2 regions of the Kitasatospora sp. NPDC088264 genome follow, and region 2 is predicted to be linked to the other one. Evidence: riboswitches for the same ligand, from Rfam matches in the RefSeq annotation. Region 2 holds a riboswitch; the other holds the start of a gene.
What was found. A riboswitch is a leader RNA that binds a small molecule or an ion and turns the genes downstream of it on or off. The one in region 2 is predicted to bind cobalamin.
Positions count from the first base shown of each region.

Region 1: linked by a shared signal. The riboswitch ahead of AB0O82_RS29465 (ribonucleoside-diphosphate reductase subunit alpha) and the one ahead of metE (5-methyltetrahydropteroyltriglutamate--homocysteine S-methyltransferase) in region 2 are both predicted to bind cobalamin.

Region 1 covers NZ_JBFBIR010000051.1:5,620-20,954, forward strand. The annotation lists gene AB0O82_RS29420 (histidine phosphatase family protein) at 1-63, shown strand, start outside; gene AB0O82_RS29425 (helix-turn-helix domain-containing protein) at 125-1,084, opposite strand; gene AB0O82_RS29430 (GNAT family N-acetyltransferase) at 1,482-1,976, shown strand; gene AB0O82_RS29435 (acyltransferase family protein) at 2,112-4,277, shown strand; gene AB0O82_RS29440 (hypothetical protein) at 4,285-5,481, opposite strand; gene AB0O82_RS29445 (glycosyltransferase family 2 protein) at 5,497-6,948, opposite strand; gene AB0O82_RS29450 (hypothetical protein) at 7,032-7,940, opposite strand; gene AB0O82_RS29455 (glycosyl hydrolase) at 8,124-9,578, opposite strand; gene AB0O82_RS29460 (hypothetical protein) at 9,719-10,756, opposite strand; cobalamin riboswitch at 11,178-11,321, shown strand; gene AB0O82_RS29465 (ribonucleoside-diphosphate reductase subunit alpha) at 11,513-13,942, shown strand; gene AB0O82_RS29470 (ribonucleotide-diphosphate reductase subunit beta) at 13,963-14,958, shown strand; gene AB0O82_RS29475 (hypothetical protein) at 15,278-15,335, shown strand, end outside.
Region 2 covers NZ_JBFBIR010000014.1:140,616-155,950, forward strand. The annotation lists gene AB0O82_RS14410 (prenyltransferase/squalene oxidase repeat-containing protein) at 1-529, shown strand, start outside; gene AB0O82_RS14415 (hypothetical protein) at 526-1,716, shown strand; gene AB0O82_RS14420 (CbiQ family ECF transporter T component) at 1,727-2,962, shown strand; gene AB0O82_RS14425 (ATP-binding cassette domain-containing protein) at 2,959-4,632, shown strand; gene AB0O82_RS14430 (ECF transporter S component) at 4,629-5,510, shown strand; cobalamin riboswitch at 5,540-5,762, shown strand; gene metE (5-methyltetrahydropteroyltriglutamate--homocysteine S-methyltransferase) at 5,927-8,242, shown strand; gene metF (methylenetetrahydrofolate reductase [NAD(P)H]) at 8,348-9,265, opposite strand; gene folP (dihydropteroate synthase) at 9,380-10,240, shown strand; gene AB0O82_RS14450 (short-chain fatty acyl-CoA regulator family protein) at 10,258-11,724, shown strand; gene AB0O82_RS14455 (bifunctional 2-methylcitrate synthase/citrate synthase) at 11,670-12,818, opposite strand; gene prpB (methylisocitrate lyase) at 12,839-13,744, opposite strand; gene AB0O82_RS14465 (MmgE/PrpD family protein) at 13,744-15,249, opposite strand.

The DNA of each region.
Region 1 (15,335 bases), on a different contig from region 2:
CAGGACGGGCGGCTGCACCCGGAGCGCTGGAACACCGTCGACCACCTCGCCCTGGAGAATTGACGAGCCGTCACGCGCCCTCGTCCGGTCGCGCCTCGTCGCCCGGTCACTCCCCGTCGTCCGGTCATGCCTCGTCGTCCGGGCAGGCGAAGCAGCGCCGGTAGGCCAGCGGCGTGGTCCCCAGCCGGCGCCCGAAGTGGTGCCGCAGCGCGGCCGCGTTGCCGAAGCCGCAGCGGGCGGCGATCGCGTCCACCGGTTCGGCGGTGGACTCCAGCAGCCGCTGGGCGAGCAGCACCCGCTGCCCGGTCAGCCAGCGGTGCGGCGTGGTGCCGGTCTCCTGCTGGAAGCGGCGGGCGAAGGTGCGCGGGGACATGTGGACCCTGGCGGCCAACTGCTCGACGGTGCAGTCCCGGTCCAGGTGGTGGCGCATCCAGTCGAGCAGCGGCGCCAGCGAGTCGCCGTCGCCGCCGGGCAGCGGGCGGCTCACGAACTGGGCCTGCCCGCCCTCCCGGTGCGGCGCCACCACCATCCGGCGGGCGATCCCCCGGGCCACCTCGGCGCCCTGCACCTTGCGCACCAGGTGCAGGCAGGCGTCGATGCCGGCGGCCGTCCCGGCCGAGGTGATCACCGGGTCGTCGTCCACGTACAGCACGTCCGGCTCGACGGCGGTCCGCGGGAAGCGCCGGGCCAGGTCCTCGCTGTGCCGCCAGTGGGTGGTGGAGCGGCGGTCGTCCAGCAGCCCGGCGGCGCCGAGCACGAAGGCGCCGCTACAGATGGACAGCACCCTGCCGCCGTCCGCCACCACCGAGCGCAGCGCCGCCAGCAGCGGCTCCGGGTACTCCGGGCGGATCGCCGTCGCGGTGACCACCACCAGGTCGGCCCCGGCCAGCCGCTCGGGGCCGTGCGGGACGTCCACCGCGAACCCGGCGTGCGTCGTGTGCGGCCCGGGGCGGGCGCCGGCGATCGCGAAGTCGTACCCGGGCAGGCCGTCGGCCGTGCGGTCGAGGCCGAAGACCTCGCAGGCGACACCGAGCTCGAAGGGGTGGATCTCCTCCAGCACCACCGCGACCACGTTCTTCAGCATGCCGCCCAGGATGCCCCGGCCGGCACCGGCGACGGAAGGGCCGGATGGCAGTTTTTCGATGAGATCAGTCATTCCTGCCACTCGTGGCCGCCGCCCCGCCCGACCAGAGTGGAGCCATGGACAGCGGCACTCTCGCAAGCGCAATCGCCCTGGTCGGGGCCGTCGGCGGTTTCGGCCTGCTCGGCACCCTGATCGGCCGGGAGGTCGCCCGCGGCGCCGCCACCGGCCGCGACAACTGGCACCGCCCGGGCGGCTACCCGGCCGGCCCGGAACGCCTGGACCGGCTGTACGGCACCATGCCCGCCGCCTCGCTGCGCCCCTCCGCCGACCCGGCCACCCTCCCGGTCCGGGCCACCCCGGAGATCACCACCCCGGACGGTTCCGGCACACTGACGGGATGGACATCCTCATCCGCCAGGCCCTTCCGGAGGACCTCGACGACGCCGGCCGCATCACCGTCGAGGCCTTCGTCGGCGACGGCCACACCTCGCCCGAGAGCAGCTACGTCGAGCTACTGCGCGACGCCGCCCGCCGGGCCCGGGAGGCCGAGCTCCTGGTCGCGGTCGACCAGGCCGAAGGACGGGTCCTCGGCTGCGTGACCTACGCCGTCGGCGGCACCGAGTGGGCCGACATCGCCGGCCCGCGCGAGGGCGAGATCCGGATGCTCGCCACCGCCGCGGCCGCCCGCGGCCGGGGCGTCGGCGAGGCCCTGGTCCGCGCCACCATCGCCCGCAGCCGCGAACTCGCCCTGGACGGCATGGCGTTCTCCACCCGCCCGCAGATGACCGCCGCCCACCGCGTCTACGAGCGGACCGGCTTCCGCCGCACCCCCGAGCGCGACTGGTCCCCGTACCCGGGCATGGACCTGATGGTCTACAGCCTGGCGTTCTGAGCCCGGCCGGGGCGTCGTCGGCCCTCCTCCTCCCCGGTGACCGACAGACGATCAACGGACGTCTTTTGATATAAACCACAGATCACGTCTGATGCCACGTCGCGGCAGCCGACCGATCCCGGGGGGACGCACCACATGGACGACGGGCCCGGCCTCGGCACGCCCGCGAGCGGCCCCACGCTCCAGGACATGCGCACGTCCCGGGGCATCGAGCCCCCGGCCACCAGCCGCTACGCGATCCCCGCACCGGCGCCCCGGCCGCGCGGGCCGCTGCCGCCCTCCGTCCGCTTCCCGGCGGTCGACGGGCTGCGCGGCCTCGCCATCGCCTCCGTCCTGCTCTACCACACCAACTGGTTCCAGAACGGCCTGTTCGGCGTGGACGTCTTCTTCGTCCTCTCCGGCTTCCTGGTGACCCTGGTGCTGATCCGCGAACTGGACCGCACCGACGGCATCCGGCTCGGCGTCTTCTACCGCCGCCGGGCCAAGCGGCTGCTGCCCGGACTGCTCGCCACCGTCCTCCTCGTCGTCGCGCTGTCCGCACTGGTCAGCCCGCTACGGGACGTCAGGGACCTCCGCCCGCAGGCGCTCGCCGCGCTCGGCCAGGTCGCCAACTGGGCCCAACTGGCCCGCGGCGACGCCTACTGGCAGCACTTCGCCTCCATCGACCCGCTCGCGGCCATGTGGTCGCTCAGCATCACCGAGCAGTTCTACGCGCTCTGGCCGCTGCTGCTGCTCGCGGTCTTCGGTCTCTGCCGCCGCTCGCTGCGCGCGACCGGCGTCGTCACCGCCGGGCTGTTCGTCGTCGCCGCGCTCGTCGCCCCGCTGATGTGGAACGGCGACAACAGCGACCGCCTCTACCTCGGCACCGAGACCCGCGCGGTCGGCTTCGCGGCCGGCGCCACCGCCGCCTTCGCCGTCCACCTGCGGCTGCGCCGCCAGGTCCGCGCGGCGGCCCCCGGCGGCGACGGCGCCACCCGCTCCCGGCGGCGCCTGCTCGACCGCTCCGGAGCGGCCGACACCCTGGCGCCCGCCCTGCTCGGGACCGCGGCCCTCGGCGGCCTGGTCTGGGCCAGCCTGTCCGTCAGCGGCTACCACGAGCCGCTGCTCTACCAGGGCGGGCTGGCCGCGGTCGCGGCGCTGGCCGCCGTCCTGGCCGCCTCGCTCTGCCACGACCGGGGCCCGCTGGTCCGGCTGCTGTCACTGCCCCCGCTGCGGCTCACCGGCACCATCTCCTACAGCCTCTACCTGCTCCACCTGCCGGTGTACTGGCTGCTCCAGCACTACGTCGACGACATCTCGCCGCAACTGCTGCTCGCCATCGGCGCACCGCTCTCCTGGGTGCTGGCCTGGCTGATGCACACCGGCACCGAGAAGCTGCGGGTGCTGCGCTGGCGGGCCTTCCCGGCCGTCCCGCTGCTGGCCGTCGCCACGGCGGTGGCCACCACCGGCGCCTGGTACCTGCCCGCCTGGGTCCAGTACGACATGCGGTCCGGGCCGAGCGGCAAGCCCGCGGTCCTCGTCCTCGGCGACTCCTTCGCCCAGGACCTCGCCACCGGCCTCTACCGGCACGGCGACCGCTACCGGGTGGTCGACGGCGGGATCAGCGGCTGCGGCGTGTTCGACCCGGACAAGGTGCGCACCACCTCCGGCGAGGAGTTCGACACCAGCCGGGAGTGCCGCGACCGGGCCGCCGCGTGGGACCGGCGACTCACCGGCGCCGCCCCGCAGGCCGTCGTGATCCACCTCGGCTGGGACGCCGCCGAGCAGTACCTCGACGGCAGCTGGCTCAGCCCCTGCGAGGAGGACTACAGGAGCCGCTACACCACCCAGCTCACCCAGGCCGTGGACCAGGTCCGTCGCCGCGCGCCCGGCGCCCGGGTGCTGCTGATGAACGAACGGGTCGAGAACGGCGCCATCGACAAGGGCTGGGGCACCTGTTACGACCAGCAGGTCGCCGCCTACGTGAAGGCCACCGCCGGCGCCGTCCGGCTGGTCGACCTCAACACCTTCTTCTGCCCGTACGAGACCTGCGCGTGGAAGGACCGCGACGGCCACTGGGTCACCCCCGCCAACGACGGGGTGCACCTCACTCCGGCCGGCATGCGGTTCGTGACGCCGTGGCTGGAGCAGCAGATCGCGGACGGACTGACCGGACCGCCGTCGGGGCCGCCCACGGCCGCCCCGACGCCGACCTCGACACCGACGCCCACACCCACGCCGACTCCGACGGCCACGACGCCGACCACCACCAAGCCCACGGGCCGGCCGAGTTCGGCCAAGCCCGGCCGGACCGCGCCCTGACCGGAGCCTAGGACGGCGGCAGTTCGTAGGTCTGCGCGAAGCAGTCGCGGATCGCCTGCTCGGAGGCCGGGCGCCCGGCGTAGTCCATCCGCGGGGTGTCCTGGTTGGTCGGCAGGTTCGGGTCGATGCCGAAGTACAGCGACCAGAAGTACAGCCCGCGCAGCTTGCGCTCCTGCGCCACCTGGCAGACCGCGGTGAACCAGGTCGCCTGGACGGTCTCGTTCAGCTCGGTCTTCTTGTAGTACTCGCCGGGCGTCTTGTAGGCGCCCTTCTGCGCCGGGATGCCCACCTCGGTGAGCTTGGTGGTCGGCTGCGGACCGCTGCCGCGCTTGTCGAGCCAGGCGTTCCAGCTGGCCCTCAGGTCGGCGACCGGGGCGTCGTCACCGGCCGACTTGGCCGGCGGATAGGCGTCCACGCCCGTGCCGTCCGCCGGTACCGCTATCGGGCCCTTGGACCAGTTGTCGAAGTTCGCGTCGTACACCAGCTCGCCGTGGAAGGTCTTCCGCGCCTGGTCGATGAGACCGGGCCACCGCGGGTCGCCCTCCAGCGAGTTGAACTCGGTGCCGATGGTGACCTCGGCCGCGGAGTGCTCCTGGGCGGTCTTCAGGTAGGGCGTCAGGAAGGCGGCGTAGCTGGCGAACCAGGCGTCCCGGTCGGTCGGTGCGATGTTGCCGCGCCACTTGAGGGTGTTGAGGTAGTCGAAGACGTCCTCGTCCATGATCGGACGGATGGTGGTGCGCAGGCCCGCCCGGTGGGCGGCGTCCAGCAGCAGGGCCAGCCGCTCCGGGGTGGGGGTGGTCGGCCGGGCGGCGACGGCGTTCGACCTGGTGCCCGTCGTGTAGTACGGGAAGGTCACCGACAGGGAGTTGGCGTTCAGCCCGACGACGTACTTGACGATGCGGTCGACCTTGCCCTGGACGAAGTTGTCCGGGTCCGCCGGATCGTCCAGCCAGTACACCTGCACACCCCACTCGGGGCTGCCCTCGGCCCACGGGCGGGCCACCCTGGGGCCGGTGTCCTCGACCGGCGGCGCGTCCTTGCCGAAGCCCCAGACCCGTCCCTGCTCGGTCGCGGAGCCGGCCCAGTGCACGGCGGTCGGGCGCTGGTGGACGAACTTGAGCGGGTGGTCCCCCCAGACCACCGGGACGGCGACGGTGATGGCGACCACCACGGTCGGCAGGATGAAGATGGCGGGGCGCTTCACAGCGGTGACCTCCGATCAGGCCGGCTTGGCGATGACGACGAACTTGTTCTCCTCGCCCTTGAGGAACTTGACCAGCCCGCGCAGGCCGCCCCAGCCCTCCAGGAAGGAGAACAGCGGGATGGCCGCCACCACGACGATCGGCTCCCACCACTTGCGCCGGTGGTTCGCCGAGGCGACGACGTTCAGGCGCAGGCCCTCCCAGTACGTCCAGATGACGTAGGCGAAGTTGATCGACCAGACCAGCACCACGGACTGGGTGACCGGGGAGGTGTTCCAGGTGCCGGTGAACCAGGCGACCAGCAGCACCAGGCCGACGTGCTGGAGCGGGCCGAGCACCCAACTGACCATGCCCATCCCGATGAACAGCCGGTACCGCAGCGGGATCGTCCTGTTGAAGCAGAGCGCGACCAGGCCCCAGGCCCAGCGCTCGCGCTGCTTGAGGAAGTCCTTGACCCCGGCCGGCGAGGCGCCGTAGCAGCGCCCGTTGAACCAGTCGCTGCGGCCCGGGTAGCGCTGGCAGAAGTTCAGCGCCATCTGGGCGTCCTCGACGATGGTCTTCGGGCCGAAGTCCCAGCCGATGGTGGCCTCCACCGAGGAGCGCATCAGGAGCAGTTCGCCGTGCACGCCGGCGATCGGGGTGCCGGTGCCGGTCATCGCGCGGAAGCGGGCGATGTCGTCGGCCGGGCGGATCGCGTCGGCGAGCCAGGTGAAGGTGGAGACGGCGTTCTCCCGCGGGTACGTCAGGATGCCCTGCGCCATGTGCTTGGCGTCGTCCCCGGCCCGGCGCTGCCGGTTGACGAACTGCGCGACGGCGGCGGCGGTGTCCGGGCCGACGCCGGTGTCGTCGTCCATGTGCAGCACCCAGACGTCGTCCTCGGCCTCGCCCTCCTCGATCCGCAGCTCGTGCGAGTAGTGGTTGGCGCGGGCCTTGAACTTGGTGCCGTTGGCCGTCTCGTAGGCCTTCGGCACGGTCACCACCCGGATCAGCGGGTTGCGGGCGGCCAGACCGTCGATCTTCTCGGCGGCCGCGCAGCCCTCCTCGGTGAGGACGTCCACCCGCATCCACGGGAAGTAGGCCGGCAGGTGCTCGACGTACGAGAGCACCGAGCGCTCCAGCGCCGGATAGGTGTCGTGGCGGCCGATGGTCGGCACCAGCACGATCAGGAAGTCGTCCTCGACCGGCACGGCCGGCGTCATCCGGCTCACCTGGCGCAGCCGGCGGCGGACCATCAGCACGCCCTGGAAGCCGATCAGGACGCCGAACACCGGCATCCCCCACAGGATGGTGATCGTCCAGCCGAGCGGGGTGGGGTTGGGCACGTAGGCCCAGACCGAGAAGGCGAAGATGACCGTGAAGGAGAAGTAGAACGGGAGGACCCGGGGCTTCCACGACATCTGTCGCTCGGCGAGCCGGGCGGCCTCGCGGGACGTGGTGAGCACCGTCCGTGCGGGGGATGTCGATGGCATGGCGAAAGTCGCTCCTCGTCTGGTGTCGGGCCGATCCCGTGCGGGAGCCGGGTCGTTCGCGAGCGGTCCGGGGCTGCGGAGGTTCAGGCCTGCGGCGGGCGGTCCGTCGGCGGGCGGTCCGTCGGCGGGCGGTCGACCGGGGACACGGCCGGGCCGGGGGCGACCGGACCGGGCGTCACCGGCGGCGCGGCGGGCCACGGCTGCTGGGCGAGCGTCGACGGGTGCGGGGCCGGCTGGGCGGGCTGCTGCGCGTACGGCACCGGCTGTGACGGCTGCGAAGGCTGGGTCGGCTGGGCCGGCGCCGACTGCGGCCAGGCAGCGGGCTGCGACTGCGGCTGCGAGGCCGGGGGCTGCTGCGGCCACGCGGGCTGCGGCTGCTGTTGGAAGGGCGGCTGCGGTGGCCAGGCGGCCTGCGGCTGCGGCTGCGGCTGCGGCCAGGCGGGCTGGTGTTGGAACGGCGGCTGCTGGTACGGCTGCGGGCCCGGGGCCGACTCGGCCGGGATCGTCTGCAGCAGTGACCAGTGCACCTGGCCGCCCGACGCCGCGGCCTCCGGCGCCCGCTGCTCCCGCCACTTCAGCCGGGCCAGCAGCAGGATCAGCGCCGCGGTGACGGCCACGCCGAGCGCGAAGGTCGCGAGCTTGAGCCCGCCCTCGGTGGTGCTGGTGAACCACTCCCGCTGCGGCTTGTCCAGGAGCGCGCCGGTCAGGCTGCGCACCCGGTTGTACCCCTCGACCAGAGCGACGCCGGCCGCCACCCCGAGCGCCCAACTGCGCCCGCGCAGCAGCAGGATTCCCGAAAGCAGGTAGATCAGGCCGTAGTTGAGGCTGCCGGTCTCGGCGTCCACCGAGGTACCGCCGTAGTAGAAGATGCCTTTGACGTAGGTCGCGAACCCGACCTGGCCGAAGCAGTTGTACGCCGCCCAAGCCAGCAGCACCACGCCCCAGCCGACGGCGATGCCGCCGGCCGCGCGCATCGCACGCGCCTGTCCCATCCCGCACCCCCGCCCCGCCGGGCCCGTCCCGGCGTCAGCCCCTCGGCTTCGCCGCCACAGGATGCCACACGGCACAACGGACACGGTATTCCGGCCGTTCAACGGAATTCGGTGGTGTAGCGCACCTCACGGCGACCGGCTCGGCGGACGCGCGGGGGCGGCTCGACGACCCTGCGGACCGGCTCAACGAACGTGCAGGCCGCCCCAGTCGACGTTCGCGCCGAACGGGCCGGCGCCGCCGGTGAGCGCCAGCGGGCTGTGGTAGGTGGCGTTGACGTCCGCGCTGGAGTTGCGCGGCTGGTCCAGCGTCAGGTTGTCCGAGGTGAGCGACTGCCCCCAGACCGTCCAGATCGTCCAGGGCGTGCGCCGCAGCGTGTCCGGCTGGCGGGAGTTGACCGGGACGGCGAAGGACTCGGCCAGGATCCGCGGCTTGCCGTAGCCGGCGAGTCCGTCGTAGTACCGCTTGGTCCACACCTCGCCGGTGCCGATCGGGTGCGCGGGGCTGCCGCTGTAGTCGTCCACCCCGACCACGTCGACGTACTGCGAGCCCGGGTAGTAGTCCCACGGGTCCGCGCCGGGGGCTCCGTCCCAGGACACCGGCGTCCAGACGAACAGCAGGTTGTGCAGGCCCCTGGTCTCCACCAGGTAGCGGTAGGTGATCCGCCACAGCGCCTGGTAGTCGGCCGGCTTCTGGCCCGACCACCAGAACCTGCGGGAGCAGTCCTGCACGTTCATCTCGTGGTACGGGCGCAGCAGCACCGGCACGTCGTGGGCGGCCAGGTACTCCAGGTGGTCGGCCAGGTAGGACAGGTCGGTCATCAGCGCGCGGTACTCGGGGGTGTCGTGCGCGCTGTCGACGACCCGGCCGAACCAGCCCTTGTCCTTGGCGGCCGGAGAGTTCGAACAGAGCACCTGCTCGAAGGACTTGACGTCCGAACCCGGGTAGGGCTGGTGGAAGGACATGCCGACGATCCCGGCCGGCCCCCCGCCGTTGTCGGGCAGTTCGGTGGTGGTGCCGTCGCAGTTGTGCTGGACGCCGGCCGTGCCGTAGCTGCCGTCGTCGGCGCGCGGGTGACCGGACCAGACGGCGGAGAGCAGGTCGACGGCGTCGTCGGTGTACTGCCAGCCGGCCCGGCAGGTGGGCCACCGGCCGGCCGAGTAGGAGCGCGGGTCGCCGACGCCCCAGCCGGTCTGGCCGTAGCCGGGGCCGAGGTCGGTCTCGACGAAGCCGGGCAGCTTGCCGGTGAGGTCGGCGGCCTTCTTGTAGTAGTAGCCGACCTGCTTGGTGCCACGGTAGTCGCCGTACTCGGGGTTGTTGCGCTCGTTGTGCGCCTCGACGTGCTGGCCGATCACCGTCCCGCCGCTCTGCCCGGTGCGGGCCCGGTCCTCCAGGTCGGCGAGCAGCTGCTGGACGGCCCGGGCGTTCGGCGAGGCCTGCGGATCCCGGGCGAGCAGGTCCCGGCCGACCTCCGGCGGCAGGGTGCGGCCGGGGAGGCCGACCGTCACCGGGACGCGGGCGGGCCGTTCGCCGTCGGCCCGGCCGTCACGCTGCAACAGCGCCACGGCGCCCGCGGCGACCACGACCCCGGCCGCGGCCAGGACGGCGGGCCTGCCGCGCAGGGCTCTGGGCAGGGCCACGGACCGCTCCTCCGGTTGCTCGCCGGCACCGGCCCAGGCGGACACAACCGGAACACTCGTGCGAATGACTGCCCCGAGAGCCTGCCACACTCCCCCGGCACCGGCGAGCGAACCCGCCGGGGCCGGGGTGCCACGGCGGATCAGCCGGCCGCGGCGGCCCCCGGCGCACCCGGCGCGGCCGCGGACGCGGCCTTGGCGCGCTGGAGCAGCTGGCCCTTCACGTGCTCGCCGAAGCCGACGGCCGCCGCGGTGGCGGTGGCGTCGGCGGTGTCGCCGCCCTTCGCCGAGCCCTCGACCGTGAAGTAGGCGTACCGGCCCAGGGTGTTGTGCGTGTTGGTGCAGCCCGGAGTGGCGCAGAAGGCCGGCGCGCCCGGCGCGACGGCGCCCTTGAGGTGGCCGGTGTAGCTCTTCATCGAAGTCTCGGCCTGGATCTTGTGGTCGAAGACCGCGACGCCGACGGTCACCGCGCTGTCGCCGGAGACGTAGGTCGCCCGGAGCACCTTCTGGCAGCCCTGGTCACCGAGGACCTTGCCGAGCCCGCCGGTCGTCGAGTTCCCGTCCCAGCAGGGCGAGTCCAGCGAGACGAAGGTCCGGTTCCAGGTGGCACCGTTGACCGTCACCTGGAGCGCGGAGAACAGTGCCCCCGCGTCCTGCGGCGCCGGGTCGGTGGCGGCCTCCCAGATCGGCTTCGACGGGTCGTCCGGCGCTCCGCCCGGGGTGCCGGACGGGTTCCCGCCCGGGGTTGCGGCGGCACTCGGCGCGGCACTCCGGGCGGCACCCGATGCGGCGGAGGACGGCCGGTTGGAGGCCGAGGCGATCGGCCCGGCGACCGGCTTGTCGCCGCCGCCCTTCGTCAGCAGCACCGCCCCGCCCGCGATCAGGCCGCCGACCAGGACGACCGCGACCGCCACGCCGAGGGCCCGCAGTCGGCGGCGGCGCTTGCCGTCCGCCGCGTTGCGGTCCGCCAGCGCCTCCCAGTTCGGCTCGGCGCGCTGCGGCGCCTGGGGCTGCGGGTACGACTGCGGATGCGGCTGGGGGTGTGCCTGGGGATGCGGCTGGGGGTGCGCCTGGGGGTTCGGCTGCCACTGCGGCGGCAGCTGCTGCCCTGGCGGTCCCGGCTGCGGCAGCGGAGGCTGCCCCGGCGGACCGGGCTGCGCCACCGGCTGCGCGGGCGGCACCGGAGGCCCGTACGAGGCCGGCGGCGGCCCGAAGCCCCCGCTCGGCGGCAACACCGGACCGGGCACCACCGGCGGCTGCTGACCGTGCGCGTCCCCCGGCCCGGTGGGAGGCGTTCCCTGCGGACCCTGCCCGGGTGCGCCAGTTCCGTCGCTCACGCGCCCCCTCGCTTCGCTCGATGATCGCTTCGCGAAACGCGCCCCTCGGCGCTTCGCTCGCTCATGCGCCCAGATCGTAGGGCATGCCCGCGGCAACCGGTCCGCCCGGTGACCGTTCCGTATCGAAACCAGGACGCCGGGGCCCGGAATCAGGGCGCCGGGAGCCCGGATCCGAGGCGCCCCAAGGCCACGACCCGCCCCCTCCCGGCACCACCGGTTATCGCTCCGACACACCGCGCCGTACTACATGTGGGGTCGCATCAGAGAGACACCACTAGATGTATGCTCAATCCTGCTGTCGATGCAGGGGAACCCGGTGCGAATCCGGGACTGCCCCGCAGCGGTGAGCGGGCGGCTACCAGTAGCCGCCCCGCGAGTCCGAGTACCTGCCGACGGTGTGCGCACGGGCCCTCCCGCAGAGGCCGCGCCAGCACGAGAACTACCTTCCGGGCCTCGCGGGCGGGCCGGGGACGCCACTGTCGCGCGACGCTTCCTGCGTACGTGCCGTGCTCCCCTGCCCCGAACGGCCCGGTACCCCCCGATCACCGCCGCCGATCGCCGCCAGGAGAGAGCGCCTTGACCACCGCTGCCTCAGCCACCCTGCCCGCCCAGGGCACCGGCCCCGCCCCCACCGACCCGACGGTCTCCGACCCCGGCGGCGCGCTCCTTCGGCTGCTCACCGACCGCAGCGTCGATCTCCCCCAGGTGGACCCCGGCCATGTCGCCGCCGCCGCGCTGCGCGGCCGCCACGCCGGCTCGGACTTCGCCGAGCTGCGCGGGCTGGCCGTGGACGCCGCCGCGTCGATGATCGCCGAGGACCCCCAGTACTCGAAGCTGGCCGCCCGGCTGCTCGCCCTGGAGATCGTCGACGAGGCGAACAGCCAGGGCTCGCGCTCCTTCGCCGCCTCGATCGCCGTCGGCCACGCCGAGGGCCTGATCGGCGACACCACCGCCGCCTTCGTCACCAAGCACGCCGCCGCCCTGGACGCGCTGATCGACGCGCACGGCGACGACCGCTTCGAGTACTTCGGCCTGCGCACCGTGCAGTCCCGCTACCTGCTGCGCCACCCGATCACCCGCAAGGTCATCGAGACCCCGCAGCACTTCCTGCTCCGCGTCGCCTGCGGCCTGGCGGTCGGCGACAGCGAGCAGTCGGTGCGGGAGGTCGCCGAGCTGTACGGCCTGATGAGCCGGCTGGAGTACCTGACCTCCTCGCCGACCCTGTTCAACTCCGGCACCCGGCACCCGCAGATGTCGAGCTGCTACCTGCTCGACTCCCCGCTGGACAACCTGGACTCGATCTACAACCGCTACGCGCAGATCGCCCGGCTGTCCAAGCACGCCGGCGGCATCGGCCTGTCCTACTCGCGCATCCGCTCGCGCGGCAGCCTGATCCGCGGCACCAACGGCAAGTCCAACGGCATCGTCCCGTTCCTGCGCACCCTCGACTCCTCGGTCGCCGCCGTCAACCAGGGCGGCCGCCGCAAGGGCGCGGCCTGCGTCTACCTGGAGACCTGGCACGCCGACATCGAGGAGTTCCTGGAGCTCCGCGACAACACCGGCGAGGAGGCGCGGCGCACCCACAACCTCAACCTGGCGCACTGGATCCCGGACGAGTTCATGCGCCGGGTCAACGCCAACGAGGACTGGTCGCTGTTCTCCCCCGCCGACGTGCCCGAGCTCGTCGACCTGTGGGGCTCCGACTTCGACGAGGCCTACCGCAAGGCCGAGCTGGCCGGCAAGGCCGTGCGCACCATCCCCGCGCAGACCCTGTACGCCCGGATGATGCGCACCCTGGCGCAGACCGGCAACGGCTGGATGACCTTCAAGGACGCCTCCAACCGCGCCGCCAACCAGACCGCGCTGCCCGGCCGCACGGTGCACTCCTCGAACCTGTGCACCGAGATCCTGGAGGTCACGGACGACTCCGAGACCGCCGTCTGCAACCTCGGCTCGGTCAACCTCGGCGCCCACGTCGCCCCGGGGGCCTCCGTCGACGACCTGCTCGGCGCCATGGACTGGGAGCGCCTCGACGCCACCGTCCGCACCGCCGTGACGTTCCTCGACCGCGTGGTGGACATCAACTTCTACCCGACCACCGAGGCCGGCACCTCCAACTCCCGCTGGCGCCCGGTCGGCCTCGGCGTGATGGGCCTCCAGGACGTCTTCTTCAAGCTGCGGATCGACTTCGACTCCGCCGAGGCCGCGCGGCTGTCCACCCTCATCGCCGAGCGCATCATGCTCACCGCGTACGAGCGCTCCGCCGACCTGGCCGAGCAGCTGGGTCGCCACGAGGCCTACGGCGAGACCCGCGCCGCCCGCGGCGAGCTGCACATCGACCACTTCCCGACGGCCGCCCCGCAGTGGGCCGACCGCTGGACCGCGCTGCGCGCCCGCATCGCCGAGACCGGCCTGCGCAACTCGCTGCTGCTGGCCATCGCGCCGACCGCGACCATCGCGTCCATCGCCGGCGTCTACGAGTGCATCGAGCCGCAGGTCTCCAACCTGTTCAAGCGCGAGACGCTGTCCGGCGAGTTCCTCCAGGTCAACCCGTACCTGGTGCGCGAGCTCAAGGAGCTCGGCGTCTGGGACCAGCAGACCCGCGACGCCCTGCGCGAGGCCAACGGCTCCGTCCAGGAGCTGGGCTGGCTGCCCGCCGAGGTCCGCTCGCTGTACCGCACCGCCTGGGAGCTGCCCCAGCGCGCGCTGATCGACCTGGCCGCGGCCCGCATGCCGTACCTCGACCAGAGCCAGTCGCTGAACCTGTTCATGGCGGCGCCGACCATCGGCAAGCTCAGCTCGATGTACGCCTACGCGTGGAAGGTCGGTCTCAAGACCACCTACTACCTGCGCTCGCGCCCGGCGACCCGGATCGCCCAGGCCGCCTCCGGTACCGCCCGCGCCGCCGCGCCCGCGCCCGCGTCCTCGTCCGCGCCCGTGCCCGTGAACACCCCGACCCTCACCCCGGAGGAGGAGGCCGCGCTGGCCTGCTCCCTGGAGAACCCCGAGTCCTGCGAGGCCTGCCAGTGAGCACCCCCGACCGCGAGAAGATGCTGCTCGACCCCGGCTTCGAGCTGACCCTGCGCCCGATGCGCTACCCGTCGTTCTACGACCGGTACCGGGACGCGATCAAGAACACCTGGACCGTCGAGGAGGTGGACCTGCACTCCGACGTCGCCGACCTGGCCAAGCTCAGCGAGGGCGAGCGCCACCTCATCGGCCGCCTGGTCGCCTTCTTCGCCACCGGGGACTCGATCGTCTCCAACAACGTGGTGCTGAGCCTCTACAAGCACATCAACTCCCCGGAGGCGCGGCTGTACCTGTCGCGCCAGCTGTTCGAGGAGGCCGTGCACGTCCAGTTCTACCTGACGCTGCTCGACACCTACCTGCCCGACCCCGAGGACCGCAACGCGGCCTTCGCCGCGGTGGAGAACATCCCCTCCATCCGCCAGAAGGCGCAGTTCTGCTTCAAGTACATGAACGCCGTCGACCACATCGACTCGCTCCAGACCAAGGAGGACCGCCGCGCGTTCCTCCTGAACCTGATCTGCTTCGCGGCGTGCGTCGAGGGCCTGTTCTTCTACGGCGCGTTCGCGTACGTGTACTGGTTCCGGTCCCGCGGTCTGCTGCACGGCCTGGCCACCGGCACCAACTGGGTGTTCCGCGACGAGTCCATGCACATGGACTTCGCGATGTCGGTCGTCGACACCGTCCGCGAGGAGGAGCCCGACCTCTTCGACGACGAGATGGCCAAGCAGGTCACGGAGATGCTGGAGGAGGCCGTCGAGGCCGAGCTCCAGTTCGCCCAGGACCTGTGCGGCGACGGCCTCGCCGGCATGAACACCGACTCCATGCGCCAGTACCTGGAGGCCGTGGCCGACCAGCGCCTCGCCCGCCTCGGCCTGCCGATCCGCTACGGGTCGACGAACCCGTTCGGGTTCATGGAACTCCAGAACGTCCAGGAGCTGACCAACTTCTTCGAGCGCCGCGTCTCCGCGTACCAGGTCGCCGTCGAGGGCTCCGTCGCCTTCGACGACGACTTCTAAACCCGCAGACACACCAGAGGTGCCCCGCCCGGCTCACCGCCGCGCGGGGCACCTCTGTCTGTACCGACCCGACCGCCCACCCCATCCCCCTGAACTCCCCCGCCCCCACCCGGCGTTCACACCGGGCGGGGGCGGTCGAACGACTTTCCCGTTCTGGAAAGATCAGGTTCTTGACCCTGCGCCCAGAGAGCCGGGAGCATCGGCCAAGACAGGAACCACCGGCGACTGGAGGCACCTGATGCTGCGTTGGCTGTCTGGGAATGGGTCCTGCAACGACGGATCGTGCCCCACGCTGTGGGGCACCGAGAACGGGGACTACATGGTCCAGGGATACGCGATCACCGACCCTTACCGTCTGGCGGAGTTGAACCTGCCGG
Region 2 (15,335 bases):
CTCCGCCGGGCAGCCGGGATCGGACGTCCGCGCGTCCACGCAGGTGCTCGGCGGTGCCACCGGGATCTCGTTCGGCACGCTGTTCCGGGAGCTCGGGGGAACGTCGACGCCGACGCCCACTCCGACTTCCACCGGGACGGCGACCCCGACGGCGACCCCGACGGGTTCGCCGACCAGCACCCCGACCGGCACGCCCACGGGCACACCGACCGGCACACCTACGAACATTCCCACGAACACGCCGGGCCCGATGGGCTTGCCCGCCACGGCTGGGCCCTCGGACACCGCCGCTCCCTCGACCGGCGACGGTTCGGCCACCTGGTCGGCCGGCGGCATCGACGCCCCGGCCGATGGCAGGGGCGCGCCCGCCGGTGGCGTGGCGGCGCAGACCGGCTCCGGCAGCCTGGCCGGGACCGGAACCCAGGCCCTGACGCTGACGGCGGGTGCGGGCGTGCTGACCGCGCTCGGCGCGGCGGCCGTCCTCGTCGCCCGGCGCCGCACCGCGGCCGCCCCGGGGCGTCACCGGTGAGCCGGGGACTCGGCGGTCGGCTCGGCCGGCTGTCCGGGGCGGCGGCCCTGACCTTCGCCCTCGCGTTCGGTGGCGTCGCCGTGGGCACCGCCCCGGCGTCCGCGGCGCCGCTGCCGATCGACCAGTGCACCACCGCCTCCGGCGTGGTGCTCGCCGTGGACTTCAGCAAGTGGGGCGGCCCGCTGCTGCGTTCCTGCGGGACCACCCCGACCACCGGCTTCACCCTGCTCAACCAGGGCGGCTGGAAGACCACCGGGACCGGCCACGACGGTCCGGCGTTCATCTGCCGGATCGGCTACAGCGGCTTCCAGGGCGGTAAGCAGTTCCCGGCCCCGGACCAGGAGAAGTGCGTCCTGACGCCCCCGGCCACGGCCTACTGGTCGTACTGGCACGCCGATCCGGGCCAGAACGAGTGGTCCTACAGCCAGCTCGGCGCGATGAGCTACCAGCCGAAGCCCGGCAGCGTCGACCTCTGGATCTTCGGTGGCACCAACGTCGAGGGCACCGAGGGGCGGCCGGGCTTCTCGCCGGACAGCGTTCGCGCCCACAACTCCAGCCCCGGCGGGCAGCCCGCCGACCCCGGTCAGGGCACCACGGGCGGCTCCGGCGATTCCAGCGTCTCCGGCGGCGGGTCGACGGGTGCCACGGGTACGACCGGCGGCAGCGGCAGCGGCACCGGTTCGAGCGACGGAACCGGCGGAACCGGCGGAACCGGCGGCACCGGCGGTACCGGAAACGCAAGCGGAACCGGCAGCACCGGCACCGCCGGTGGCACCGGATCGGGCCGGGCCCCGGCCCCCGCCAAGCCCCCGGCGGGCGGAGCCCGTCCGCCCGCGCCCGCCACTACCCCGGGGCCCGGCGCCGCCGCCACCCCCGAGGACGGCATCACTCCGCCCGGAGCGCCCGAGCCGACGCCCGTGCCCGCCACACCGGTGCCGGTCGAGCCGTCCACCGCGCCGCCGACGGACACCCCGAGCGATCAGCCGACCCCGCAGACGGTCGAGGCCGCGGCCGCGCCGACGTCGACCTCCGCCGTGCCCGGCGGCGTGGTGGACGCCAATCCGGTGGCCGACGCCCCGCACGACTCCGGGTCGATGGCCCCCGCCGTCATCGCGACCGCCCTCGTGGGGGCGCTGGGCGCGGCCACCGTGGTCGTCGCGCGACGGCGCCGCCGCCGGGCCGAGTGATCCGGTGACCATGCCCGACAAACCCGACGCCGGCCCCCCGAAGCCCACCCCGAAGCCGAAGCCCACCCCCGGACGGGACGCCGGGAGCCGGCGCAGCCCCCGGAACCTGCACCCGCTGGCCTGGTGGACCTGGGCGCTCGCCCTGGCGACGGCGGCCAGCCGCACCACCAACCCGCTGCTGCTCCTGCTCGTCCTCGCCGTGCTCGGCTACGTGGTCACCGCCCGCCGGACCGAGGCCCCGTGGGCGCGCGGGTTCACCTACTACCTGTGGCTGGCTCTGACCGTGGTGGCGATCCGGGTGGTGTTCCGGTGCGTCTTCGCCACCGGCATCACCCCGCACGACCACCTGCTCTTCTCGCTCCCGCACCTGCCCACCCCCGCCTGGTACGCGGGCATCCAGATCGGCGGGCCGGTCTCCCTGGAGGCGACCCTCTCCGCCGCCTTCGACGGGCTGCGCCTGGCCTGCCTGATCTGCTGCATCGGCGCCGCCAACACCCTCGCCAACCCCAAGCGCGCCCTGCGCGTCCTGCCCGGCGCCCTGTACGAGCTGGGCGTCGCCGTGACGGTGTCGCTCAGCGTCGCCCCGCAGCTGGTGCAGAGCGTCCAACGCGTCGCCCGGGCACGGCGGTTGCGCGCCGGGCAGCGGAAGGGCATCCGCGCGCTGCGCGGCATCGTCGTCCCGGTGCTGGAGGACGCGCTGGAGCGTTCGCTGCACCTGGCCGCCGCGATGGACTCGCGCGGCTACGGCCGCTCCGGCACCGCGACCCGCCGCTCCCGCCGCATCACCGGCGCCCTGATGCTGCTCGGCATGTGCGGCCTGTGCGCCGGGGTGTACGGGCTCCTGGACGGAACCGCCCCCGCTGCCCTGGGACTTCCCGCCTTCCTCGCGGGCGCCCTGCTCTGCGTGGCGGGGCTGGTCCTCGGCGGCCGGCGCGTACGGCGCACCACCTACCGGCCGGACCGCTGGCGGGCCGCCGAGTGGGGCGTCGCGGGCTGCGGGGTGACCGCCGCCGTCCTGCTGTTCGCCACCGTCGGCTACGCCGCCACCGATCTCAACCCCTCGCTCTACCCGCTCAGTTGGCCGAGCCTGCCGCTCGTCCCGGTGCTCGCCCTGCTGCTGGCCGGCGCCGCCGGGGTCATCGCGCCTCCGCCCGGGCGTACCCCGGAGCCCGGGCGTACCCCGGAGCCCGCCGCCGGGACCCGCCGCACCGGCGCCGACCGCACGACCCCCGAGGTGAGCACGTGATCCGATTCGACCAGGTCGGCGTGGTGTACGACGGCGAGACCGCCCCCGTCCTGCGCGACGTCGACCTGCACATCCCGGAGGGCGAGCTCTGCCTGGTGGTCGGCCGCACCGGCGTTGGCAAGTCGACCCTGCTCGGCGCCGTCAACGGCCTCGTGCCGCACTTCACCGGCGGCACCCTGCGCGGCCGGGTGACCGTGGACGGCCGGGACACCGCGCACCACCCCCCTCGCGAACTGGCCGACGTGGTCGGCGTGGTGGGGCAGGACCCGCTGGCCGGCTTCACCACCGACACGGTGGAGGAGGAACTGGCCTACGTCATGGAGCAGTTGGCCGTCCCGCCGGCGGTGATGCGCAAGCGCGTCGAGGAGACCCTCGACCTGCTCGGCCTCGCCGACCTGCGCCACCGCGCCCTGCACGAGCTCTCCGGCGGCCAGCAGCAGCGTGTCGCCATCGGCTCGGTGCTCACCGCGCACCCGCGCGTCCTGGTCCTGGACGAACCGACCTCGGCGCTCGACCCGACCGCCGCCGAGGAGGTGCTCGCGGCCATCACCCGTCTGGTCCACGACCTCGGCGTCACCGTCCTGCTCGCCGAACACCGCCTGGAGCGGGTCGTCCAGTACGCCGACCGCGTCGCCTACCTGCCCGGCGACGGCACGGTCGTGCACGGGCCGCCCGCCGAGGTCTTCCGGCGCACCGCGATCGCGCCGCCGGTCGTCGACCTCGGGCGGCTGGCCGGGTGGCGGCCGCTGCCGCTCTCCGTCCGGGACGCCCGGCGCGCCGCCGCCCCGCTGCGGGAGCGGCTGAACGACGTGCCCGTTCCTCCGCCGCGCCGGGCAGCGGTGGCGGGGGAACGGGTGCTGGACGCCCGAGGGGTGGTCGTCCGGTACGGGCAGGTGACCGCCGTCCGGGAGATCGGGCTGGGTCTGCGGGCCGGCGAGGTCACGGCGCTGATGGGGCGCAACGGCTCGGGCAAGTCCTCGCTCCTGTGGGCCCTCCAGGGCTCAGGCCCGCGACAGGGTGGCAGCGTGCAGGTCCTCGGAGCCGACAGCGGGCCGGCCATGGACCCCAAGCGGCTCTCCGCGGCCAGGGCCCGACAGCTCGTCGGGCTCGTCCCGCAGACCCCGACCGACCTGCTGTACCTGGAGACGGTCGCCCAGGAACTCGCCCAGAGCGACCTGGAGGCCCACCGCGCAGCCGGCCCGACCGTCGCCGGCCCGACCACAGCCGGCCCGACCGCGAGGCAGATCCTCGACCGGCTCGCCCCCGGGATCCCCGACGGCACCCACCCCCGGGACCTCTCCGAGGGCCAGAAGCTGGCCCTGGTCCTGGCGATCCAACTGGCCGCCGCGCCACGGGTGGTGCTGCTGGACGAACCCACCCGAGGGCTCGACTACCACGGGAAGGAAGCGCTCACCGGCATCGTGGACGCCCTCGCCGCCGAAGGCCGCACGGTCGTCGTCTCCACCCACGACGTCGAGTTCGTCGCCGCCGCCGCCGACCGGGTGGTGGTGATGGCCGAGGGCGAGATCGTCGCCGACGGCCCCACCGCCGAGGTCATCGTCGCCTCGCCCACCTTCGCCCCCCAGACCGCCAAGATCCTCGCCCCGCTGCCCTACCTGACCACCCGACAGGTCGCCGCCGCCCTCGCGCCCGCGCAGGCCGCCCGGTGAGTGCCGTCCGGATCCCCGGCCGGGCCCGCGTCGTCGCGGCCCTGGCCGCCTTCATCGGCCTGGTCGCCTTCACCTGGCCGTTCGTCGTCGCCCCCGGAAAGTTCGGCTCCTCCTACGCCCCGCCGCTGATCTTCGGCGCCCTGCTGGTCCTGGTGCTCGCCGTCGTCATCGCGGAGATCGCGGCCGGCGGCATCGACGCCAAGGCCCTCGCCATGCTCGGCGTCCTGTCGGCCGTCAACGCCGGGCTGCGCCCGCTCGGCGCCGGCACCGCCGGAGTGGAGACGGTCTTCTTCGTCCTCGTCCTGGCCGGCCGGGTCTTCGGCCCGGGCTTCGGCTTCACCCTCGGCTGCACCTCGCTGTTCGCCTCCGCGCTGCTCACCGGCGGCGTCGGCCCCTGGATGCCGTACCAGATGTTCGGCTGCGCGTTCGTCGGCATGCTCGCCGGGCTCCTGCCGAGAACCCGGCGGCGGCGCTGGGAGGTCCCGATGCTGGCCGCGTACGGGGCGTTCTCCGGGTACCTCTTCGGCTTCCTCCTCAACCTCTCCTTCTGGCCGTTCTCCACCGACCCGAACAGTTCCATCGCCTACCTGCCGGGGCTGCCCTTCACCGAGCAGTGGCACCGCTACCTGCTCTTCGACCTCGCCACCTCGCTCGGCTGGGACACCGGCCGTGCCGTCACCACCTTCACCGCCGTGCTCGTCGTCGGCCCGGCCGTCCTCACCGTCTTCCGCCGCGCGGCCCGCCGCGCCAACTTCGAGCCCATGGTGCGCTTCGAGGCCCCGGACGGTCGACGAGTCACCGCGAACGACACCGCGAACGGCTCCGCCATCGGCTCCGCGAGCGGCGAGGGAGTCTCACCATGCGGACGGCTTCCGTGAATTCCGCGTCGGCCCCGGCGGTTTGCCCCTAAGCTGGCGACGCAGCTGGTTCGTCCTGCCCGCCAGGCAGGACGTCGCAAGAGGGAACCCGGTGGGAATCCGGGACTGCCCCGCAGCGGTGAGTGGGAACGACCGCCGTCATACGCACTGGACCCGGGACGGGTCTGGGAAGCGATGGCCAGTAGGTACCGGACGCCAACAGGCCCGGTGCGCCCACGAGTCCGAAGACCTGCCCGTTGCCCGCCCGCGGACCGTTCCGCGTGCGGATATCCCGGTGACCTCGTGGGCGGGTCGGCGACCATACCAGGCGGGTCCGGCACGCGCATCGACGTGAGCCGCCGCCCGGTTCGTCATCCCTTCGCGCTCTCGTCCCGTCCCCGGGTACTTGAGGAGCCAGACTCGCGAAGGAGAGTCCCTTGACCACGAAGTCCGCAGCCGCGGCAACCAGGGCCACCGTGTACGGCTACCCCCGGCAGGGCCAGGGCCGGGAGCTGAAGAAGGCCATCGAGGGCTACTGGAAGGGCACGGTCACCGCCGACGCCCTGCGGGAGACGGCGGTCGGCCTGCGCCGGGAGAACTGGGCGCAGCTCGCCCAGGCCGGGGCCTCGGAAGTGCCCACCGGCGACTTCTCGCTCTACGACCACGTACTGGACACCACGGTCGCCGTCGGCGCGATCCCGGCCCGCCACCGGGCGGCCGTCGAGGCGGACGCGCTGGACGGCTACTTCGCCATGGCGCGCGGCACCCAGGAGGTCGCGCCGCTGGAGATGACCAAGTGGTTCGACACCAACTACCACTACCTGGTGCCCGAACTCGGCCCGGACACCGTCTTCACCGCGAACCCGGCCAAGGCCGTCGGGGAGTTTCGGGAGGCGCTGGCGCTCGGCCACACCGCACGCCCCGTGCTGGTCGGCCCCCTCACCTACCTGCTGCTCGCCAAGCCCGCCCCCGGTGTCGCCGAGGACTTCCAGCCGATCACCCTGCTGGACCGGCTGCTGCCCGTCTACGCGCAGCTGCTGGCGGACCTGAAGGCGGCCGGCGCCGAGTGGGTGCAGCTGGACGAGCCCGCGCTGGTGCAGGACCGCACCCCGGCCGAGCTGAACGCCGCCGCCCGCGCCTACCGTGAGCTGGGCGGCCTTGCGGACCGTCCGAAGCTGCTGGTCGCGAGCTACTTCGACCGCCTGGGTGAGGCCCTGCCGGTGCTGGCCAAGGCCCCGGTCGAGGGCCTGGCGCTGGACTTCACGGGGCCCGCCGCGGCGAACCTGGACGATCTGGCCGCCGTCGGCGGGCTGCCCGGCAAGCGGCTGGTCGCCGGGGTGGTCGACGGGCGCAACATCTGGATCAACGACCTGGAGAAGTCGCTGGCCACCCTGGCGACCCTGCTGGGCCTCGCCGAGCGGGTCGACGTCGCGCCGTCCTGCTCCCTCCTGCACGTGCCGTTGGACGCCGCCGCCGAACGCGACGTCGACCCGCAGATCCTGCGCTGGCTCGCCTTCGCCAAGCAGAAGGCCAGGGAGGTGGCGCTGCTGGCCCGGGGCCTGCGCGAGGGCACGGGGGCGATCGCCGCCGACCTGGCCGCCAACCGCGCCGACCTCGCCTCGCGCGCCAACTCGCCGATCACCCACGACCCGGCGGTGCGCGCCCGTACCGCCGCCGTCACCGCCGACGACGCCCGCCGCGCCCAGGCCTACCCGCAGCGGGCCGAGGCCCAGCGCGCCCGGCTCGGCCTGCCACTGCTGCCGACCACCACCATCGGCTCGTTCCCGCAGACCTCCGAACTGCGGGTCGCGCGGGCCGATCTCACGGCGGGCCGGATCGACGCCCCGGCCTACCGCGAGCGCATCGAGGCGGAGGTCCGGGAGGTCATCGCCTTCCAGGAGAAGGCCGGACTGGACGTCCTGGTGCACGGCGAGCCCGAGCGCAACGACATGGTCCAGTACTTCGCCGAACAGCTCACCGGCTACCTCGCCACCCGGCACGGCTGGGTGCAGTCCTACGGCACCCGGTACGTGCGCCCGCCGGTCCTGGCCGGGGACATCTCCCGCCCGCACCCGATGACCGTCGACTGGTTCGGCTACGCGCAGGGCCTGACCGACCGCCCGGTCAAGGGCATGCTCACCGGCCCCGTCACGATGCTCGCCTGGTCCTTCGTCCGCGACGACCAGCCGCTCGGCGACACCGCCCGCCAGGTCGCCCTCGCCCTGCGCGACGAGGTCACCGACCTGGAGGCCGCCGGCGCGGCCGTCGTCCAGGTCGACGAGCCGGCCCTGCGCGAGACCCTGCCGCTGCGCGCCGCCGACCGCCCGGCGTACCTGGCGTGGGCGACCGAGTCCTTCCGCCTCGCCACCTCCGGGGTGCGGGCCGACACCCAGGTCCACACCCACATGTGCTACGCCGAGTTCGGCGCGATCATGACGGCGATCGACGAACTCGACGCGGACGTCATCTCGCTGGAGGCCACCCGCTCGCACATGGAGGTCGCCGGCGAACTCGCCGGGGCCGGCTACCCGCGCGAGGTCGGCCCGGGCGTCTGGGACATCCACTCCCCGCGCGTCCCGAGCACCGACGAGGCCATCGCCCTGCTGCGCGCGGGCCTCGCGGCCATCCCCGCCGAGCGGCTCTGGGTCAACCCCGACTGCGGCCTGAAGACCCGCGGCTGGACGGAGACCCGCGCCTCGCTCGACAGCCTCGTCGGCGCCGCCCGCCACCTGCGCGCGGAGCTCGCCGGCTGACCCCCCGGTGACGCGACCCGGCCGGGCCCCGCACGCCGTGCGGCGCCCGGCCGGGTCGGCCCGGGACCGTCCCCGGGCCGGGCCGCAACGGCGGCCCGGCCCGTTTCACCCGGACCCGGGAAGCCCGAGGTTCTGGTAGATCTCCGTCGTCACCGTGGAGAAGTTCATGGTCATGAAATGCAGCCCGGGAACTCCCTCGGAGAGCAGGCGCCGGCACATTCCGGTGGCCTGATCGATACCGATCGACCGGACGGCCTTCGGGTTGTCCTGGTGCTTCAGCATGCTTTCGGAGAGATCATCGGGAATGGCGGCAGTGGTCAGCGTCGGAATCCTCCGAAGCGACCGGATACTGGTCACCGGCATGATCTCCGGAATGACCGGAACGGTGCAGCCGGCCGATTCCAGTCGATCCCGGAAACGGAGGTAGCTGTCCACGTCGAAGAACATCTGGGTGATGGCGTAGTCGGCTCCCGCCCGGCACTTCTCGATGAAGTGCCTGATCTCGGAATCCCAGTCGGGGGACCTCGGGTGCAGGTCCGGGAACGCGGCCACGCCGACGCAGAAGTCGCCGGACTCCTTGATCAGCCGCACCAGGTCGGCGGCGTACTCCACTCCGTCGGGGTGGCGGTGCCAGGTGCCCAGCGGATCGCCCGGCGGGTCGCCGCGCAGCGCCAGGATGTTGCGAACTCCCTGGTCAGCGTAGTGGCCGAGGATGTTCCGCAGTTCGGCGACGCTGTGGCCGACTGCGGTCAGGTGGGCGGTCGGCGTGAGGGTGGTCTCCTGCGCGATGCGGCCGGTGACGTTCACCGTCCGCTCCCGTGTCGACCCGCCGGCGCCGTAGGTCACGGAGACGAAGGTGGGGGACAGCGCTTCCAGGCGCCGGATCGCATTCCACAGGCCGACCTCCGCTTCGGCGCTCCGGGGCGGCATGAATTCGAAGGAATAGGAAAGCCTGCCGGCCGCGAGGAGTTCGCGGACGGAGGTCGCCCGATCCGTGCGCGTGGAGGGAATTCCGAGTGTCATGGCAGGAGGTTAACCAGCCGGGCTCGCGGTAGTCCTCAGGTGTCCACTCTGTGATACGAATTCTCTCGGTGGTACGAGTTGGGAGACGGGTGGGGCGGGCGGCACAATGGGCGCATGAAAAGACCTTCGCAGGTATTGTCGGGACTGCCCGGATGGGATCGGTGCGCGGTGATGGGAGTCGTGAACGTGACCCCCGACTCGTTCTCGGACGGCGGCCGCTGGCTGGACCCGGGGCGCGCGGTGGACCGTGGACTGCTGCTGGCCGAGCAGGGCGCGGACATCGTGGACGTCGGCGGGGAGTCGACCCGGCCGGGAGCGACCAGGGTGTCCGAGGAGGAGGAACTGCGCCGGGTCCTGCCGGTGGTGCGCTCGCTCACCGACAAGGGCGTCCTGGTCAGCATCGACACGATGCGGGCCCGGGTCGCCGAAGCGGCGGTGGAGGCCGGCGCCCGGATCATCAACGACGTCAGCGGGGGCCGGGCCGACGCGGGCATGGCCCGCGCCGCGGCCAGGGCCGGAGTGCCCTTCGTCGTCATGCACTGGCGCGGGCAGTCCGCCCACATGGACGAGCTGGCCGCGTACGAGGACGTCGCGGCCGAGGTGATCCGCGAGGTCGCACGGCAGATGGACGCGGTGGTGTCGGCCGGGGTCGACCCCGCCCAGGTCATCGTGGACCCGGGCCTCGGCTTCGCCAAACGCCGGCAGGACGACTGGGCGCTGCTGGCGTCACTGGACGCCTGGCGCGTACTGGGGCGCCCGCTCCTGGTGGCGGCCTCGCGCAAGCGCTTCCTGGGCGAGCTGCTGGCCGACCCGCGGACGGGCGAGGCCCGTCCGGCCCGTGAACGCGACGCGGCCACCGCGGCGGCCAGCGTCCTGGCCGCCGCGCAGGGCGCCTGGGCGGTGCGGGTGCACGAGGTCCGTGACACCGCCGACGCCGTCCGGGTCGAGGCCGCGATCCGAACCAACCGGGTCTGAGAGAGGAAGTACGCGCCATGCCACGTCCGACCGGGCGGAAGATCTACGCCCACGCCAAGCTGCGCCGACTGCGCCGCGAGCACGGCATGAACCAGGTCGAGCTGGCGCGCGAGCTCGGCATCTCGACCAGCTACCTCAACCAGATCGAGCACAGCCAGCGCCCGCTGACCGCCGCCGTGCTGCTGCGGATCGCCGAGGTGCTCGGGGTCGACCCGGAGTTCTTCTCCGAGGCCGAGGAGGAACGCCTCGGCACCGACCTGCGCACCGTGCTCGCGGACGAGGCCTGTGGCGGAGCCGTGCCGACGGAGGAGATCGCGGAGGTGAGCCGGAACCACCCGGAGGTGGCACGGGCCCTGGTCGCGCTGCACCGCGGCTACCGCGAGGCGCTCGCGCGGGTCGTCGACCTCGGTGAGCCCGGCACCGGGGCGGGCATCCGCCCGGCCGAACCCCATGACGAGGTCAGGGACTTCTTCTACACCCATCACAACCACATCGCCGCCCTGGACGAGGCGGCGGAGCGGACCGCGCGGTGCCTGGCGACGACGACCGCGGGCCGCACCGCCGCCGCGCTGGCCGCCCGCCTCGGCGAGCGGCACGGGGTGCGGGTGCTGGACGCCGACCACCGGCGGCCCGGCGACCTGCGGCGCTACGATCCGGCGGCCGGCACGCTGCGGCTCTCACCGTGGCTGGCCGGCGGCCGGCGTGCCTTCCAACTCGCCACCCAACTGGCCCTGCTGGAGCACCGGCCGCTGCTCGACACGCTCGTGGCGGCGGCCGGGCCCGGCCTCACCTCACCCCAGGCCGCCGACCTGGCCAGGATCGGCCTGGCCAACTACTTCGCCGGCGCCCTGCTGATGCCGTACACCGCCTTCCACACGGCCGCCGAGGAGCTTCGGTACGACATCGAGCTGCTCCAGGCCCGCTTCGGGGTCGGGTTCGAGACGGTCTGCCACCGGCTGAGCACCCTCCAGCGTCCGGGCCGACGCGGCGTCCCGTTCTCCTTCCTGCGCGCCGACCGGGCGGGCAACATCTCCAAGCGCCAGTCCGCGACCGACTTCCACTTCTCCCGCCTCGGCGGCACCTGCCCGCTCTGGACGGTCTACGAGGCCTTCTCCGCGCCCGGCCGGATCCTCACCCAGGTCGCCGAGATGCCGGACGGGAAGCGCTACTTCTGGATCGCCCGCACCGTCTCCCACGGCGGCTTCGGGCACCGCGCACCGCGCAGCGAGTTCGCCGTCGCGCTCGGCTGCGAGCTGCGCCACGCCCACCGCCTCGTCTACGCCGAGGGCGTCGCGCTCGACGCTCCGGGAGCGGCGACCCCGATCGGGCTGGGCTGCCGGATCTGCGAGCGCCGCGACTGCGTCCAGCGCGCCCGCCCGCCGGCGGGCGGGCGCCTGGCGGTCGAGCCGGACCGCCGCAGCCGCGTTCCCTACGCCGTGCTCGGTGACAGCCCCGGCACCGGGCGCTGGCCGGGGCCGTCGTAGCAGGCGAGCGGGCGGATCAGGGAGTTGTGGGCGAGCTGTTCGGTGATGTGGGCGGTCCAGCCGGTGATGCGGCTCATCACGAAGACGGGTGTGAAGACGGGGGTGTCGAAGCCCATCAGGTGGTAGGCGAGGCCGGCGGGGTAGTCGAGGTTGGGGTGGATGCCCTTGCGTTCCAGCATCGCCTCGCGCAGTGCGGCGTGCAGGGCGGCCAGCCGGGCCGTCCGGGGGTCGGCGCTGCGGGCCACCAGGGCGTCCAGGGCGGCCTGCATGATCGGGACGCGGGAGTCGCCGTGCTGGTAGACGCGGTGGCCGAAGCCCATGATCTTCCGCTTGGCGGCGAGCGCCTCGTCGAGCCACTGCGCGGCCCGGGCGGGGGCGTCGATCTCCTCCAGCATGTGCATCACGGCCTCGTTGGCGCCGCCGTGCAGGGGGCCCTTGAGTGCGCCGATCGCGGCGGTGACGGCGCTGTAGAGGTCGGAGAGGGTGGAGGTGACGACGCGGGCGGTGAAGGTGGAGGCGTTGAAGCTGTGCTCGGCGTACAGCACGAGGGAGATCTCGAAGCAGCGGACCACCTCCGGGGCGGGCACCGCGCCGAAGCACATGTGGAAGAAGTTCTCCGCGTAGCCGAGCCCGGGGTCCGGCGGGATGGGCGCCAGGCCCCGGCGGCGGCGCTGGTCGGCGGCGACGACGGTGGGCAGTTTCGCCAGCAGGGTGAGGGACTTGGCGAGGTGGGGCGCGGGGCGGCCGTCGTCCTCGGTGGGGTCCTCGGCGCCGAAGAAGCTGACGGCGGTGCGCAGCACGTCCATCGGGTGGCAGGTCTCGGGCAGCTTGGCGAGCAGTTCGGTGGTGGTGCGGTCGAGCGGGCGCAGGGCGGCCTCGAGGGCCCGGAACTCCCGCAGCTGTCCGGGGTCGGGCAGCTCGCCGTGCCACAGCAGGTAGGCGACCTCCTCGAAGGAGCGCTGGGCGGCGAGGTCCTGGACGGGGTAGCCGCGGTAGGTGAGGGAGTTGGTCTCCTGGATGACGGTGGAGATCCCGGTGGTGTCGACGACGACTCCGGCGAGTCCGCGGTGGATCCCGGGCGCGGTGGTGGGCATGGCTGGTCTCCGATGCGGGGTCAGGCGCCGGGCGGGAGGGTGAAGTCGAAGACGGCGGTGTCGAAGGCCGCGTACTGCTCGTAGCCGAGGAGTTCGTACAGCCGGGAGCGGGTCTGCATGCGCGGCAGCAGCGACTCCTGGGTGCCCTCGGCGGCGAGGGTGCGCAGGCCGTCCTCGACCGCGCCCATGGCCAGGCGCAGCAGGGTGACGGGGTAGAGCGCGATCTCGTACCCGAGGTCCTGGAGGGTGCGGGCGTCGAGCAGCGGGGACTTGCCGAACTCGGTCATGTTGGCGAGCAGCGGGACGTCGACGGCCTTGCGGAAGGCCTCGAACTCGGCCTCGTCGGCGAGGGCTTCGGGGAAGATCGCGTCGGCTCCGGCGTCGACGTAGGCCTTGGCCCGGTCGATCGCCGCGCGCAGTCCCTCGACGGAGCGGGCGTCGGTGCGGGCCATCAGCAGGAAGTCGGGGTCGCGGCGGGCGTCGACGGCGGCCCGCAGGCGGCGGGTCATGTCCTCGCGGGGGACGACCGCCTTGCCGTCGAGGTGGCCGCAGCGCTTGGGGTTGACCTGGTCCTCCAGGTGCAGGCCGGCGAGGCCGGCGTCCTCCATCAGCTGGACGGTGCGGGCGGCGTTCATGGGTTCGCCGAAGCCGGTGTCGGCGTCGATCAGCACCGGGAGGTCGGTGACCCGGGTGGTCTGCTGGGCGCGGGCGGCGACCTCGGTGGCGGTGGTGAGGCCGATGTCGGGCAGGCCGAGGTCGGCGGCGAGGACGGCGCCGGAGAGGTAGGCGGCCTCGAAGCCGAGGTCCTGGATGAGCCGGGCGGAGAGCGGGTTGAGCGCGCCGGGCATCGTCAACAGCCGCCCGGTGGCGAGGCGTTCGCGCAGGGCGCGGCGGCGCTGGGCGGGGGTGGTGCGGGTGTGCAGCATCAGAACAGGCCCTTCGGGAGGAGCGCGTCGAACGCGCGCACGGTCTCGGTGTCGACGGCCGGGAACAGCTCGTCCAGGTCCGGGGCCTTCAGCTCGGCGAGGTCGGCGGCGGCTGCCAGGAAGCGGTCCTGGTCGGCGGGGGAGACGATGCCCTCGGCCAGGGTGCGGAACTTCCGCTCGTACGCGGGGCGGTCGAAGGGGCGCGCGCCGGCCGGGTGGGCGTCGGCGACGGCCAGCTCGTCCTGGATCACCGTGCCGTCGTCCCGGGTGATCACCACACGCCCGCCGAAGGCCCGCCGGGCCGGGTCGGGGTCGTGGTAGCGGGCGGTCCACTCCGGGTCCTCGACCGTGGTGATCTTCTGCCAGAGCGCCACGGTCTCCGGGCGTTGGGCCCGTTCGGGGGCGTAGGAGCGCTCGTGGTGCCAGGCGCCGTCCTCCAGGGCGACGGCGAGGATGTACGGGATCGAGTGGTCGAGGGTCTCCCGGCTGGCGCGCGGGTCGTACTTCTGCGGGTCGCCCGAGCCGGAGCCGATGACGTGGTGGGTGTGGTGGCTGGTGTGCAGGACGACCGAGCGGACGCCGTCCAGCGGCCCGGTCCTCTCGCGCAGCCGCCGGGCCAGGTCGATGATCGCCTGGGCCTGGTACTCGGCGGAGTGCTCCTTGGTGTAGGTGTCCAGGATCGCCCGCCTCGGCTCGCCGGGCGCGGGCAGCGGCACGGTGTAGTCGGACTGCGGGCCGTCGAGCAGCCAGGCGAGGAAGCCGTCCTCACCCTCGTAGACGGGGGACGGGGAGGTCTCGCCGCGCATCGCCCGGTCCACCGCCTCGATCGCGGCCTTGCCGGCGAAGGCGGGGGCGAAGGCCTTCCAGCTGGAGATCTCGCCCTTGCGGGACTGCCGGGTGGCCGTGGTGGTGTGCACGGCCTGCTGCACCGCCTGGTACACCGTCTCGGTCGGCAGCCGCAGCAGCGCCCCGAGCCCGCAGGCGGTGGCCGCGCTCAGGTGCGCGACGTGGTCGATCCGGTGGGCGTGCAGGCAGATGCCCCGCACCAGTGCGACGTGGACCTCGTAGGCGGCGACGATGCCGCGCAGCAGGTCGGCCCCGCTGCGGCCGGTGTGCTGGGCGACGGCCAGCAGCGGCGGGATGTTGTCGCCGGGGTGGGAGTAGTCGGCGGCGAGGTAGGTGTCGTGGAAGTCCAGCTCGCGCACCGCCGTCCCGTTGGCCCAGGCCGCCCACTCCGGTGAGACCCGGGCCAGGCTGCCGAACACCCGGGCGCCCGGCGCGCCGCGGTGGGCGAGCGCCTGGGCGCGGGCCACCGTCACGGGCCGGCGCAGCAGCGACGCGACGGCCACCGCCGCGTTGTCGATCACCCGGTTGACGGCCATGTTCACGCTGGCCGGGTCCAGCTCCTCGGTGCCGGTCGCGACGGCGGCCAGCTTCCAGGCGAGCTGCTCCTCACGCGGCAGCCGGTCGGCACTGGGGTGGACGCGGACGTGGTGCTCGATCACGGGACTCCTCGGGGGCGCTCGATGGCTCTCGGTCTTGCATGACCGAGCCTGCTCGTCGGACGGCCGATGATCCAGCATGCCAATCG